DNA from 3 places in the Litorilituus sediminis genome. Region 3 is predicted to be linked to each of the others. Evidence: predicted binding sites of a transcription regulator. Region 3 holds the regulator's gene; each other region holds the start of a gene.

Region 1 (4,407 bases), 1.9 Mb from region 3:
TTCCTGAAGGATACAGAGCACAACCTGCTCCGCCTTCTAACTCAGTCATAGCTTCACTAAAAGCAAACGCTGTTGTTGTACCTCGTCTACCATAAACCATGGTTTGATTAAAACGGTTAGCAACAGCGTTATTCATTTCATCAACAGTATTAAAAACAACGGTTGATGCTCTGGTAACACTTGGGTTTACTACACCATTGGTCCACTTGTCATTGCGTCCCGCTGTTACAAACTTGGTTTCATTCTTCATGGGTTACTATCCTAAATTTTAATTGCCAATATTAAATGACACTAGGCTGTAGCTATCTAGCCATCTAAACGTTTATTGGCTTTATTTATAACCTGAAATACAACTTTATGCACTAAGTAAAGACAAAAAAATTAAAATAACTCATAACATACTTATATAAAACAGAGCTTAATATCTCACTAAGCTGAGGTTAACTAAAAAAGCTCTTGCTGGCTGTTGGTGAGTTGCTCAAAAGATGTGTGTAAAAAGGGCAATATATCATTGGCGATGGGTTTTATTTGTTTATCAATATAATAATCATAATCTAAAGGGCTAGTTAACATCTCAAGCGGCTGCACACCATTAACGGTAATAACATAGTCAATTTTGCTACCACGCTTATAGTGATTTTTACCTAGCTGTTTATTGGCAATAATGCAGGCTTTAATATGTGGTGGAGTATTCTTATAATCTTGTAAGTTTCGCCTGATTTTTTTACTAAAAACCAATTGCTCGTCATGATCTCCTGCTCTAATTTGCGCAATCAGCTTTATTAAATAATCTTTATACGGCTCACCATTAAAAATCAAAGAGTACAGTTGTTGTTGAAATAACTTCGCGGTCTCTGTCCAGTCACTTCGAACCGTTTCCATACCTTTAAACACTATTTTGTCATCTGCTAGTCCTGCGTACCTTTTTTTAGTGCCGATTGACTTTCCACCTTTAGCAATATCTAACCCTCGTATGGTTGGCATCAAAAATTTACTAAAGTGAGTTTCAAATTCAATTTCCAAATAACAATCCAGCTGGTACTTTTCTTGCAGTGTTTCTTGCCAACGCTCATTGATATACCCTTCAAGTTGTTTACCTAACTTTAAACTCTCAGCATTAGCTAAATCATTATCAAGATAAACAAAAATAGAATCGGTATCGCCATAAATTACCCGATAGCCTTGCGCTTCTATCCATTGCTTGGTGGTTTTTAAAATTTCATGACCTCGTTTAGTTATTGCACCTGATAAACGCGGATCAAAGAATCGACAGCCCGTTGAGCCTAAGACACCATAAAAGCTATTCATAATAATTTTTATCGCTTGTGATAATGGCGCATTTTTTTGCTGTTTTGCTTTGTCTCGCTCTTGCCAAAGGTTAGTAATGATATCTGGTAAAAAGTGCGCCTCTCTTGAAAAATAAGCGTCATCAAATGCTGGGATAACTTGGCTGACATCTTCCTGCTGCGCTTTAACTTGCATGCCTTCAATCAGCCCCATAGGGTCTATTTTAAAAGTACGAATAATACTCGGGTACAGGGATTTAAAATCTAACACTAAAACATTGTCATATAAGCCAGGTAATGAGTCCATCACGTAGCCACCCGGTGACACTAAATCAGAGTTGCCATCCCCCATATTCGGTGCAACATAACCGCTTCGATGCAATTTAGGTAAATACAGGTTAGTAAAAGCCGCAACTGAGCCACCTACTCTATCTATGGTCAGCCCAGTTAAGCTTGCTCTTAATAAAGCAAATTCAAGCAATTGCTCTTTGGCAAAAATAAGTGATACTAATCGGCAATCTTCTAAGTTATACGCCGCTAATGCCGTTTTGTTATGATGAAAGTTGTCAGTGATTTCTTTAACACGATTTTCAACATCAGTTACTTGCTTTTTTTTCCCTAAAAGTTGTTGGGCTATGAAATCTAGTGAAAAGCTAGCAAACTGGTAGGTCGCCGTTTTTAGCACATCAATACCATCAAGTACTACTCGACCGGCAATATCAAGGAAGTAATGCTCATTTGCATTACTGTTTTGTCGCCAACGCACCGCACTATGGTCACGGCCAATGGCAAACGGTAAGCCATATTTATCAAAACGCTTTTGCAATAACCTAAAATCAAAGTTAATAACATTCCATCCTATAAACACATCAGGGTCAAAAGTATTAATTTCTGCTAAGAGTTGCTCTAGTAATAACTCTTCATTCGCCACCCAGTGAATATAACTTGGTGCATCTGCTTGCTCAGCCCCAATCATAATAACTCGCTGAAATTCTTCATGGTTATTATTATGCTTAGCCAGCGCGTACAGGCCTATAGAATAGAGCTCTCCTTCCATTGAACACTCAATATCAAGTGATAGCGTTTTTAATGATACATTGTTTTGCTCAGTCGTTTTTTTACACTTAACTTCATATACCTTTCTATAGCGATGACAATGTTGACTTGCGCCGATAAAAGATAAGTCAGCAGTAATAAAGCGCTCCATTAAGTAACGATCATCAGGGCGAATATCATCTTCATAACACTTTATTCCCTCTCGCTTTAATACATCACGAGCACGATAAAAATGTTGCAATGACTGAAAATAGCAGGCAAATACTGGCTTTTGATTAAAAGTCTTTAATGGCACAGCTTGACAGTCCACAGCCATATTTACCAATAGGCTCTTGGCCTTGTGAGCATAGTCAGCTTCAATAAATAATGTTGCCCGTTGATCATCAATAATTAACTGAAATACACCAGACTGACCTTTTACCCACAACCTAATTTGCAAGCGACCATCAACATCAAGTGCTTGGCGAGTCAATAACTTACCGGATTGAATGACATTTGTTGCTGTACTAGACATGTCGCCCCATTTCTTTAAAAATTTATCAGTTTTTCGCAGTTAATTATGTCAACAAACAACAAACCTGTTAATATATACAGCACTTTACCCTAATACTAACTATTTTTAAACGACTTATCTATGCTAACTGATGCGCTAAAACAAGTGATACGTGAATCGTACAAAGCAATTGGCGAGAACTTAACTAACTTCAGCCCACGTAAACAGCAAAACTTTCTTATTGCCGAAATAGCAAAAACATTAGCGGGTGAATATTCGAAAGAGCGTAAAATCATTACTATAGAAGCTGGTACAGGCACAGGTAAATCTCTCGCATATAGCTTAGGTGCTATTCCTCTGGCTATAGCTCGTGATAAAAAGGTCTGTATTTCAACAGCAACCGTTGCTCTACAAGAGCAGTTGGTCAATAAAGATCTGCCCTTTCTTAAAGATTACGCCAATATAAATTTTGACTATGTCTTAGTGAAAGGAAGACAAAGATATGTTTGCCGACAAAAACTTAGCCAAGCGGTAACATCAGACTCATCGCAAATTGGTTTTACCTTCGCGCAAAAACCGGACGCAAGTGATATTCGCACACTCAATGCGATGCATAAGGCGCTACTTGATGGCAGTTGGCAAGGCGATATTGACTCGTGGAAAACTCATTTACCTCAGCACATTTGGCAACAAGTACAAAGCGATAAACACAGCTGTTTAAAGCATTTATCTGAGCATAGTCATTGCCCTTTTCATAAAGCGCGTGAGCTTATGGAGCAAGCCCATGTGTTAGTGATAAACCACAGTTTATTACTGGCTGATTTAGAGCTTGGTGGTGGAAAAATCCTTTCAATTCCTGAAGATACCTACTACATCATAGATGAAGCTCACCATCTACCCAAGGTAACGCGTGACCATTCAAGCGCAACAATCACGCTAAAAGGCGCCTTAGACTGGTTAAAAAAATTACAAGAAACTGGCGACAAAATGGCAAAGCTGATTAAATCACAAAAAGCCATTTCTCCGTCGTTAAAACTCGCTGATGATTGCCAAGATTTATTGGTTGAGATGCAAAAAGTACTCACGTTTATCGAGAATAATCGAGCAAGTTATTTCCCTGTGAGCGAACAGTCGCAAGCAAAATTCAATCAAAGTGACGAGCAAATTTACCGTTTTGAAAATGGTATTATTCCCAGTACCTTAAAAAACTGGGCGCAAGATATTCAAGAACTCAGTAAAAAAGCCCTTAACAGCTTAAATAAATTGTACAATAGTTTGATAGAAGCAGTTAAAGATGGCGATTGTCAACTTTACCTCGCTGAGCCCTTACTGGCGGAAGCTGGCTTTATGATCCAGCGCTTGGAAAATTTGCAATCACTTTGGGCGATGTACGCTAAAACTGATAGTGAAAAAGCCGCCCCTATGGCACGCTGGCTGGAAAACTTACCTGTTGGTGAAAATAGAAAACGACAAGACTTTTTACTTTGTGCCTCACCGATTGACGTTGGCTTTGCTCTTGAAGATATGCTTTGGAGTCAATGTGAAGGCGCGGTATTGTGCTCAGCCACCTTA
Region 2 (4,407 bases), 860 kb from region 3:
GATTTAGGTTTAGAGCAAATTGCTGAAGTGATGCAGGTGCTTGGTTATGAGCAAGAATTTACAATCAGGCCATCCATGTTACTTGGTGCGATAAATATGTCACCTTTAGAAGTTAATCAGTTGTATTTGCCCTTAGCAGATCAAGGTAACTACAAAGCAAGTCATAGTGTTGTCAGTATACATACCCTTTCAGGGGAAACACTTTGGCAATACCAGCAAGTAAGTGAGCAGCGTTTGTCAAAGCATGCCGCCTATTTACTTGATTATGCGCTAACAGCAGTAACCAAAGAAGGCACAGCTAAGTCGCTAACTTGGCGAGTACCGGATGGACAGTTAGCAGGTAAAACGGGGACGAGTAATCAGCTTAGAGATAGTTGGTTTGTTGGTTATGACGATAAGCATTTAGTCACGACTTGGATTGGCAAAGATGATAACAAGCCTACTGGTTTAACAGGCAGTAGTGGTGCGCTGGTACTGTTTGCCGACTTTATCAAGCGAGAAGGGGTTGTTGATCACCAAAGTGTTGCACCTGACTCAATTGCCACTGTGTTATTTGAACAACAAACCGGTCGTGCAGTTAAGGCTAACTGTGACAATACCGCGGCTTATCCTGCTGTTGCAGCTGGCATCAAGATTGAAGAAGGTTGTTTACAGGAAAAACCAAAAATGTCTTGGCTTGAAAGGATATTTGGTGACTAGGTCGGGCTGATAATGTGGCTTAAACGTGAGCACTCAATAATGCTTGATTTGAGTGCTATCGTTTTATCGGCTTCATGCTGACCTCTAATGAATTTGGCTTAGAAAGTTACACTGACTTTAGATAATGCGGCGATATCAGTGATATCAACTGAACCGATACTTTTTTGCAATTTGGCTGCGGTTTTATCTGCACCATAACTTTCAGCAAAGCTAATAACATCTTCGCCGTTGCAAACAAGCTTTAAAGCGACAGTTTTAGTTTTTAACCTATACTCTTTGGTTGTTTTATTTAACATGTGTACTTTATTGCTAATAGCGGCTTTACAAACATTGATTAAGGCATTTTCCATATACGGGGTCATTGCTGCTTGGCTTGGCATGCTGATAGCTAATGCGGGCACTGCTGTTGCGATTGCGATTAATGCTACTCTTAACTTTTTCATGGTATTCTCCTTAGCGTTTAAAGTCGAAGCAAATTGCTTCACTCAAACTAATAGTGGCGCAATTTCAAAAAATAGCTGTAAAGCTTTGTATGACGAATGTAACGAAAAAACTGCGTTAAATACTCTTTAAAGAGACTAAGTAACTGATAGTCTTTTTGTTGTTTGAAATTTAATCAGTCGATGTTGAAACTATTCCTTACATTTGTAGATATTTAGACATACGAAAATGTTAGTAGGGTTTGTCTAATCCTGTGGGGAATTACTTTAGTTGTTAAATGAAATGTTAATAAGTCATAGGCTTGAAATAACAAAAAAAGCCACGCAGGCAGGAATACTCAGCGTAGCTTTTTGGTGAAATTGAGCTTGAATTAAAAACGTATTCTCAATTTTGAATTTGCTGCTAAATCGGTGATTTGTACTTCACTAATGCTTTGTTGTAGATGAGCTGCGGTTTTATCTGCGCTATGGCTTTCAGCAAAGCTGATAATATCTTCACCGTTGCAGACAACCTTAAGTGCAACCGCTTTCTTTTTTAAACGAAATGCTTTAGTTGTTTTATTGAAATGATGAACCTTATTGCTTTTCGCTGCTTTACAGACGCTAATAAGTGCATGTTCCATGTGCTCACTCATGGCGGCTTGGCTAGGTAAGCTTATGGCTAATAGTGATAATGTTGTGGTAATACCTAATACTGCTGCTTTAACTGTTTTCATGATTAATTCCTTGCGCTCAAATAATAAATAACTAACGAGTGGTCTTGCCTTGCTCAAGTTAATAGTGGCGTGTTTCTGTAGAAAAGTTGTATGAGAATTCTTGCTAGATGTAACGAAACATTCCTTTGTTACAGAATTGTAATTTCAGTAAGTGCATGAATATTGTCTGTTTAGCTTTGTTATTTGGATTTTGTATACAATCTTTTTTTTACATTTGTAGGTATTTAGACATAAGAAATGACCATTGAGTGTGATTAATCGCACGATAAAATGCAGAGAAAACCAGCTTGAATTGTATTAATTTTGATATAAAACAGGTTTTTTACTGTTGTTATATACAGTTTTATGGTGAGCTGTGTTACAGTGAGTACAAATATAAAAGATAAAACTTGATTATCTTGAGCTTTTAATTCAAGAGTAGGCATTGTGCGTACCACTTGAGGTGAATAAGGAAAACTAATGGCAGTTGAAAGTCGATTTGTTGTAATTAGACACGGGGTAGAGGCAAAAACATTTATGGATAAGAAGTCAGCAGATGAATATGACAAAATGTTGGATATGGCTGATAACTTAGCTGAAGTATTTGCCCAGGCTCCAATTGAATTATCAGATAGTGCTACTGAAGAACTTAGTATTTACCTAGCTCAGCATAGAGAAGATGTGCTTGTGGCTTTATTGGCAAAAAAAGCAGCCAAAAAGCCGGTAACTAAGCCTGAGTTAACAGAAGTTTCTGTTGATGATGTTAAAGAAAAGCCGGCCAAGGCGACGAAGGCAAGCAAAGCCAAAAGCAAAGCTGATTTAAGTGAAGCTAGTTAAAAGCTATAGCCTTGAATTATCGTTTAATTCGCAGTAAGCGTAAAAGTATTAGTTTACAGGTTAAAGCGGGTCAGGTTATTGTTCGCGCTCCTGTGAGTGTTGCAAAGTCAACCATTGATGGCTTTGTGCAGCAAAAGAGCGCTTGGCTCACTGCAACCTTAGATAAACAATTAATACTAAAACAAGACGCTTGTAACTTTATGGCAGGTGACCATGTTTTGTATTTAGGAAAGCCTTGTCTTATCCAGGTTAACTTTAGTAAAAAAACAGCCGTTGATGTATATGCTACTGATGCTAATGACACTGCAATGCTAGTTTCGCTAAGTGAACGAATGCAAGTGAAATGTCAAAGTGATGCTGAAAAGGCTAAACAGGTTAAAAAGCAATTGGAATGCTTTTTTAAAGAGCAAGCACAAACGTTATTTAATCAGCGTGTCGAATACTGGTGTCAACTTACGCAACTATTTCCTACTAGTTTGAATATTAGGCAGTACAAGGCTCGGTGGGGTAGCTGCAATAGCCGCAGCGAAATCAGCCTAAATTATTTACTTATTATGGCTCCTGTGTGGGTTATTGATTACGTTATTGTTCATGAGCTTTGTCATTTAAAGCACTTAAATCATTCCGCACAATTTTGGCAACTGGTTGCTAAATATTACCCCGACTTTAAAAAAGCTAAACAGTGGTTTAAAGATAATCAAGCAAAATTGGTTTGGCAGCTTACATCTTAATACTATGCGTTGACAAATGTTAACAGCGCAACATCTTACAGTCTTTCATAATCATCGTATCTAGTTTTAATATACTCTAACGGGTATGAGGGATAAGCGATGAAAATTACCTCTTACAATATCAAAATGATAACCTTATATAGCTTATCAGCAGTGATCTCGATACAAATCTTAAGCTTTATACTTTAGCCTTTGAGATGCTCTAAATAAGATATTGCTACATCTATCTATTTTTTGGCCCCAAATTGTACTGACAGGTTTTAGAGCAATTAGTCTCATAATGTAAAACTTTGCTTGAATAATTTGTTAAAAACTTGCAATTGGTCATTAACAATTCAACTGATTTAGGGTAAATTATCAGCATTAAAATAATAATAGTGCAAGGATTTCCCTTCTTATGAGCCCATCGGTGCTTATTTGCGATGATTCAAACATGGCGCGAAAGCAAGTGCTTAAAAGCCTTCCAGAGCAGTGGCGTGATAACGTGCAAACTGCAACAAATGGTGCTGAAGCGCTAACTATCTTGCGTGGTAACACCATAGATGTTCTTTTTCTTGATTTAACTATGCCGGGTATCGATGGTGTTGGTGTTTTACAAGGAATAGAAAAACTTAACGTAAACTGTAATGTTTTTGTTATTTCTGCGGATATTCAACCTGAGATGCAAAGTAAGGTATTAAACCTTGGTGCAAAGGAGTTTATACGTAAGCCGGTAAAACCAGATGTGTTACAAAACCACCTGCAAGAGCACGGTTTATTATGAACCCATTTCAATTAACAGAAGATCAGCAAGACTGCTTACAAGAGCTTATTAATGTCGCTATGGGGCAAGCAAGTGATCAACTCGCTCGTTATTTAGATACCTTTGTTTATCTAAAAGTACCAAGCATTGAAAGTGTTAACGCTGATAATTTATCTCGCTCTATCGACCAACATCAAGCAACGGTTGCTGTAGTAAGCCAAGGCTTTTTTGGTTATGAAGGTATTCGGGGTGAGGCCTTACTG
Region 3 (4,407 bases):
GTCATAAATTTGCTTACCTTGTGTCATTAATTCTTCTAGGGTGTAAACTTTGCTGAGATCTTCTTCGCTTGCTTGTTCAGTTTCAACTTCAGCAGTAGGTGTTGTGGCTTGTTCATCACTGCTTGTGCTGGTCGTTTCAGTTTCACCACCTGCGGTAGCTGCCTGTACATCGGCGGCTTGCACAGTGTCGCCGGTATTATTGCCCCAAGCATTACGCTCGTAAGTTACAACTGCGGCAATTTCTTTTAAACTTAATTGCTTGCCGTAGCCCTGCATACCTGTGCCTGCTTTACCGTTAAAGACAATATCAATATGAGCAGCTGCTGAGCCAGTAGTGGTTATTGGGCTACCCTTTAAGGCAGGGAAAGCTGGCGGTAAACCTAGGCCCGAAGGTTGATGACACGCTGCGCAATGGGCGGTATACGTTGTTTCGCCCAACTGCATTAGTTCATCCATAGACGCTGTCGCCGTGAGTGAGGCTTTTTCTGCGGCTGCGGCATCGGCAATAAGTTGGTGTTGCTCAGTAAGCCATGCTTGATAGTCAGCCTCTGATTTTACTTCAACAACAACCGGCATAAAGCCATGATCTTTACCACATAGTTCAGCACATTGACCGCGATAAATACCGGGTTTATCTACCTTAGTCCAAGCTTCATTAATAAAGCCTGGGTTGGCGTCTTGCTTAACGGCAAAAGCAGGAACCCACCAAGAATGAATGACATCATCTGAAGTGAGTAGAAAACGCACTTTTTTATTCACGGGAATGACTAAAGATTTATCAACCTCAAGTAGGTAATTATCACCTTTGGCTTCTCCTTCACCCTGTTGGTTTTCATATTGAGCACGAGGTGTTGATAGGACAGAGTAAAACTCTATGTCTTCGTTAAAGTATTTGTAATGCCACTTCCACTGTGAGCCAGTAACTAGGATGGTAATATCAGAATTGGAGTTGTCTTCCATAGCAATCAGTGTGCTGGTAGCGGGAACAGCCATGGCAATTAAAATGATGACCGGAATAACCGTCCAGAGGATTTCTACCTTGGTGCTTTCATGAAAGTCTGCAGCTTTAGCGCCCTTTGATTTTCGGTGAAAGGCAATTGACCAAAACATAGCGCCAAAAACGACGATGCCAATTGCAATACAAATATACAATACCATCATATGCAAGCCATAGACTTCATTACTGATGGCGGTGACCCCTTTGGTCAGATTTATGGTTGAATCTGCCCAAGCTGAATTAGCAAAAATGCTTACTAATATCAGCCATACTAGGTTACGTCTTCTCACTAGACATCTCCTTGCCTCTACTACCCATAGGTATAGTGTTAGAAACAGAAATGCAGCAATGTAAATCACGGCTCACTGGACTGAATATCTGTTAATTTTTATAATTTTTATTTATTAAATTAACGACGTGAATGAGCAATAGTAATCTGAAAGGATTGTATTAGCATATTGACGTCTTTTTATTCTTTTTGTGGTCATTTTTTGTTCTATGCTGTTTTTAGCATTGCCTAAATTTTGATCTAGGTCAATAAGTTTATAGGATATAGTTTAAAAAAAAGCCAATCAATTCAATGGAGTAATAACTCTAAGTGTTGCTGTGTAAGGCTTAAACCCTGAGTTTGTAGATAAAAAAAATTTTTGAAAAAAATATGTTATTGAAGGGAATTATTGACGCTATTACTGTAGATAGTTAACAAAAAGTAAGACTTGATGACAATTGAGCATCGAATGAAATGAAAAGCCAAGTCGTCACAAAAGTGACTACTTGGCTTAATAGAATTGGTGTAATAGAAAACTGTGCTTATTACATCCAGTTGCCGTTTCGTACTATACCTACGGCAATACCTTCAATATTAAACTGCTGGCTAGCTAAATCTACTTTGATTGGTTCAAAGGCTTCGTTTTCAGCGTGCAAATAAACAATGTTGCCTTCACGTTTAAAGCGTTTAACGGTGACATCATCTTCCACTCGGGCGACAACCACTTGGCCGTTATGAACATCGGTAGTTTGGTGAACAGCCAATAAATCGCCATCCATAATACCGATATCCTTCATACTTTCACCATTGACTCGTAAGAGATAATCAGCAGCAGGATGAAATAGTGTGCCATCCATTTTGTAATGATCTTCAACATGCTCTTGCGCCAGAATAGGCTCACCAGCGGCAACGCGACCAATTAAGGGTAAGCCCTCTTCTTCTATCAATTCTTCAGCTAAGCGAATCCCGCGGGAGGTACCTGCGAGCATTTCAATATAGCCCTTTTTGGCAAGTGCTTTTAAATGCTCTTCAGCAGCATTGGCTGACTTAAAACCAAAAAACTCGGCAATTTCAGCACGTGTTGGTGGCATGCCTGTATCGTGAATTTTTTCTTTGATTAAATCAAAAATCTGCTGTTGTCTTGTTGTTAATGGACGCAAATTTTCCATAAAGTTATTCCTGTAGATATACACAGTAGTACTGTTAGTATATACAGACTGTACTTAATGACAAGTATTTGTTTTATAAATAGACTGTTTGTAGGTTTTAGATTCAGTGAATTGTTAAAATAAGTAAAACGCTCAATTGATGATAATTTCAATAGACTTGCATCTCGATAGACATAAAAGTTTTGCAGCTTAAAGGAAAAACTAAAAATAATATTGACGTTTTAGACGGCGTTTATACTTAAGTGAATCGCTAATGCTGCTTACTTGAGTTTATTGCTATAGAGGTAATAGAGCAACAACATTGTTCCTAATACCGCAAACAGCATTGAAGTTGGAATTAAAAAAAACGGCTCTCGTAAATAGCCATCCTTATCAATAGATACGCCGATAATATGGTAGCTAAAATATGCTAGTAGCGACGCAGTAAAACAGAAAACGCTTGGCCATATTTTTTTTAGCATGGTGATTTTATTCCTAATATTCGTATTAATGATTCGTGTTTAATAGAGTGAAATCATAAATAAAGATGCTTATTAATAACACTGCATGATGTAACAAAGTATTAAGCTTTATGTGTTGGTTATTTGCGTATTTAGCCAATGTTCAAAATAAGTTAAAAACGCTGTTACCTGCATGGGTAGATATTATCTGCAGGCAGAAATGGCTTGAACGCCGACTACTTCGATATGCTCTTCATCTGAACAAGATATTAATTCCACTTAATTTTCAATAGATTACTTTATTTTTCCTTGGTAACTCCGTCATGAATTGATAATTCAATTTTACATATCTGTATTATTTGTAGTATAAATGATATTGTATAATTTATATTGCAATCTGTATGCAATGTTATCAATACTAAAACAAGCACACTAGGAAAAGAGAAATGAATAATAAGAAACACTTTAAACTAGGATATCTATCTTCGTTAGTTATGCTTAACCTTGGCTTATCAACAGCATCTTTAGCCGCCGACTCGGCGGTAGCAGAAGAAAATAAAGATGAAGTGGAAGTTATTGTCGTCTCGGGTATACGAGATAGCTTGATTAAATCCAAAGATATTAAGCTAGAAGCAGACACAATAGTTGATGCAATCACGTCAGAGGATATTGGTAAATTCCCTGATCAAAATGTGGCCGAATCATTACAGCGTATTACTGGTGTTGCCATAGATCGCAAAGGTGGAGAAGGGCAATTGATAACGGTTAGGGGAATGGGGCCAGAGTTTACTTCTGTTCTACTTAACGGCCGAACCTTAGCGACTACCAGTGGTGGCAGAGCCTTTAGTTTTGATATTTTTGCTTCTGAACTTATCAGCGGTGCTGAAGTGTTTAAAACTCAGGCGGCACATTTACAAGAAGGGGCTATTGGCGCAACGGTCAATGTAACTACATTCAAACCTTTTGATATTCCAGGCTTTAAAGCTGTTGGTACTGCTAAAGCACAGTACGATGAGATGACAGGAGAAGTGGCGCCGCAATTTTCCGGATTGATCAGCAATACCACAGAAGATGATAAATTTGGCGTACTGTTTTCTTTCGCGCACAATGAACGTAAAAGCCGTTACGATAGTGCCAATACGGCTTATTACTGGCATACAGATCTGACCATGGATGATGGCAGTTATTACGACGATATTTATTTTCCACAAAATTATGACCAAATTGCGCAATCAGAAGAAAGAACACGCACTAATGCAAATTTAGTTTTGCAATATAAACCTAGTGATAATCTGGAGTTTACTGCTGATGCACTCTACTCACAGTATGATGTTGAGTACCGTCAAGATATTCTTGCTCACTGGTTTACCAAAGATCAACTTACCGATGTTGAAGTGGATGATAACGGTACTTTGGTGAAATTATCTATGGGCAAGGGCAGCAACAGTGACGTACTAGTACGTCAGTCTGATACTCGTAATGAATTGCTCGCCTTAGGATTTAATGCCGCATGGGATGTTAACTCAGATTTAA

What was found. The regulator LexA, encoded in region 3, represses DNA repair genes until DNA is damaged. The targets are predictions, from matches to a motif close to TACTGTATNNNNATACAGTA.
Region 1: a site for LexA is predicted at 2,919-2,938, ahead of dinG (ATP-dependent DNA helicase DinG). Genes of this name have one in related genera too.
Region 2: a site for LexA is predicted at 2,179-2,198, ahead of EMK97_RS08440 (YebG family protein). Genes of this name have one in related genera too.

What each region holds. Positions count from the first base shown of each region.
Region 1 is NZ_CP034759.1:341,690-346,096, reverse strand. Features, by position in the region: gene EMK97_RS01550 (cystathionine beta-lyase) at 1-250, opposite strand, end outside; gene EMK97_RS01545 (DNA polymerase II) at 445-2,856, opposite strand; gene dinG (ATP-dependent DNA helicase DinG) at 2,977-4,407, shown strand, end outside.
Region 2 is NZ_CP034759.1:1,897,238-1,901,644, reverse strand. Features, by position in the region: gene mrcB (penicillin-binding protein 1B) at 1-699, shown strand, start outside; gene EMK97_RS08450 (DUF3718 domain-containing protein) at 798-1,142, opposite strand; gene EMK97_RS08445 (DUF3718 domain-containing protein) at 1,511-1,855, opposite strand; gene EMK97_RS08440 (YebG family protein) at 2,315-2,671, shown strand; gene EMK97_RS08435 (M48 family metallopeptidase) at 2,683-3,402, shown strand; gene EMK97_RS08430 (response regulator) at 3,800-4,165, shown strand; gene EMK97_RS08425 (chemotaxis protein) at 4,162-4,407, shown strand, end outside.
Region 3 is NZ_CP034759.1:2,756,335-2,760,741, forward strand. Features, by position in the region: gene coxB (cytochrome c oxidase subunit II) at 1-1,287, opposite strand, end outside; gene lexA (transcriptional repressor LexA) at 1,811-2,425, opposite strand; gene EMK97_RS19430 (DUF3955 domain-containing protein) at 2,695-2,895, opposite strand; gene EMK97_RS12290 (TonB-dependent receptor) at 3,321-4,407, shown strand, end outside.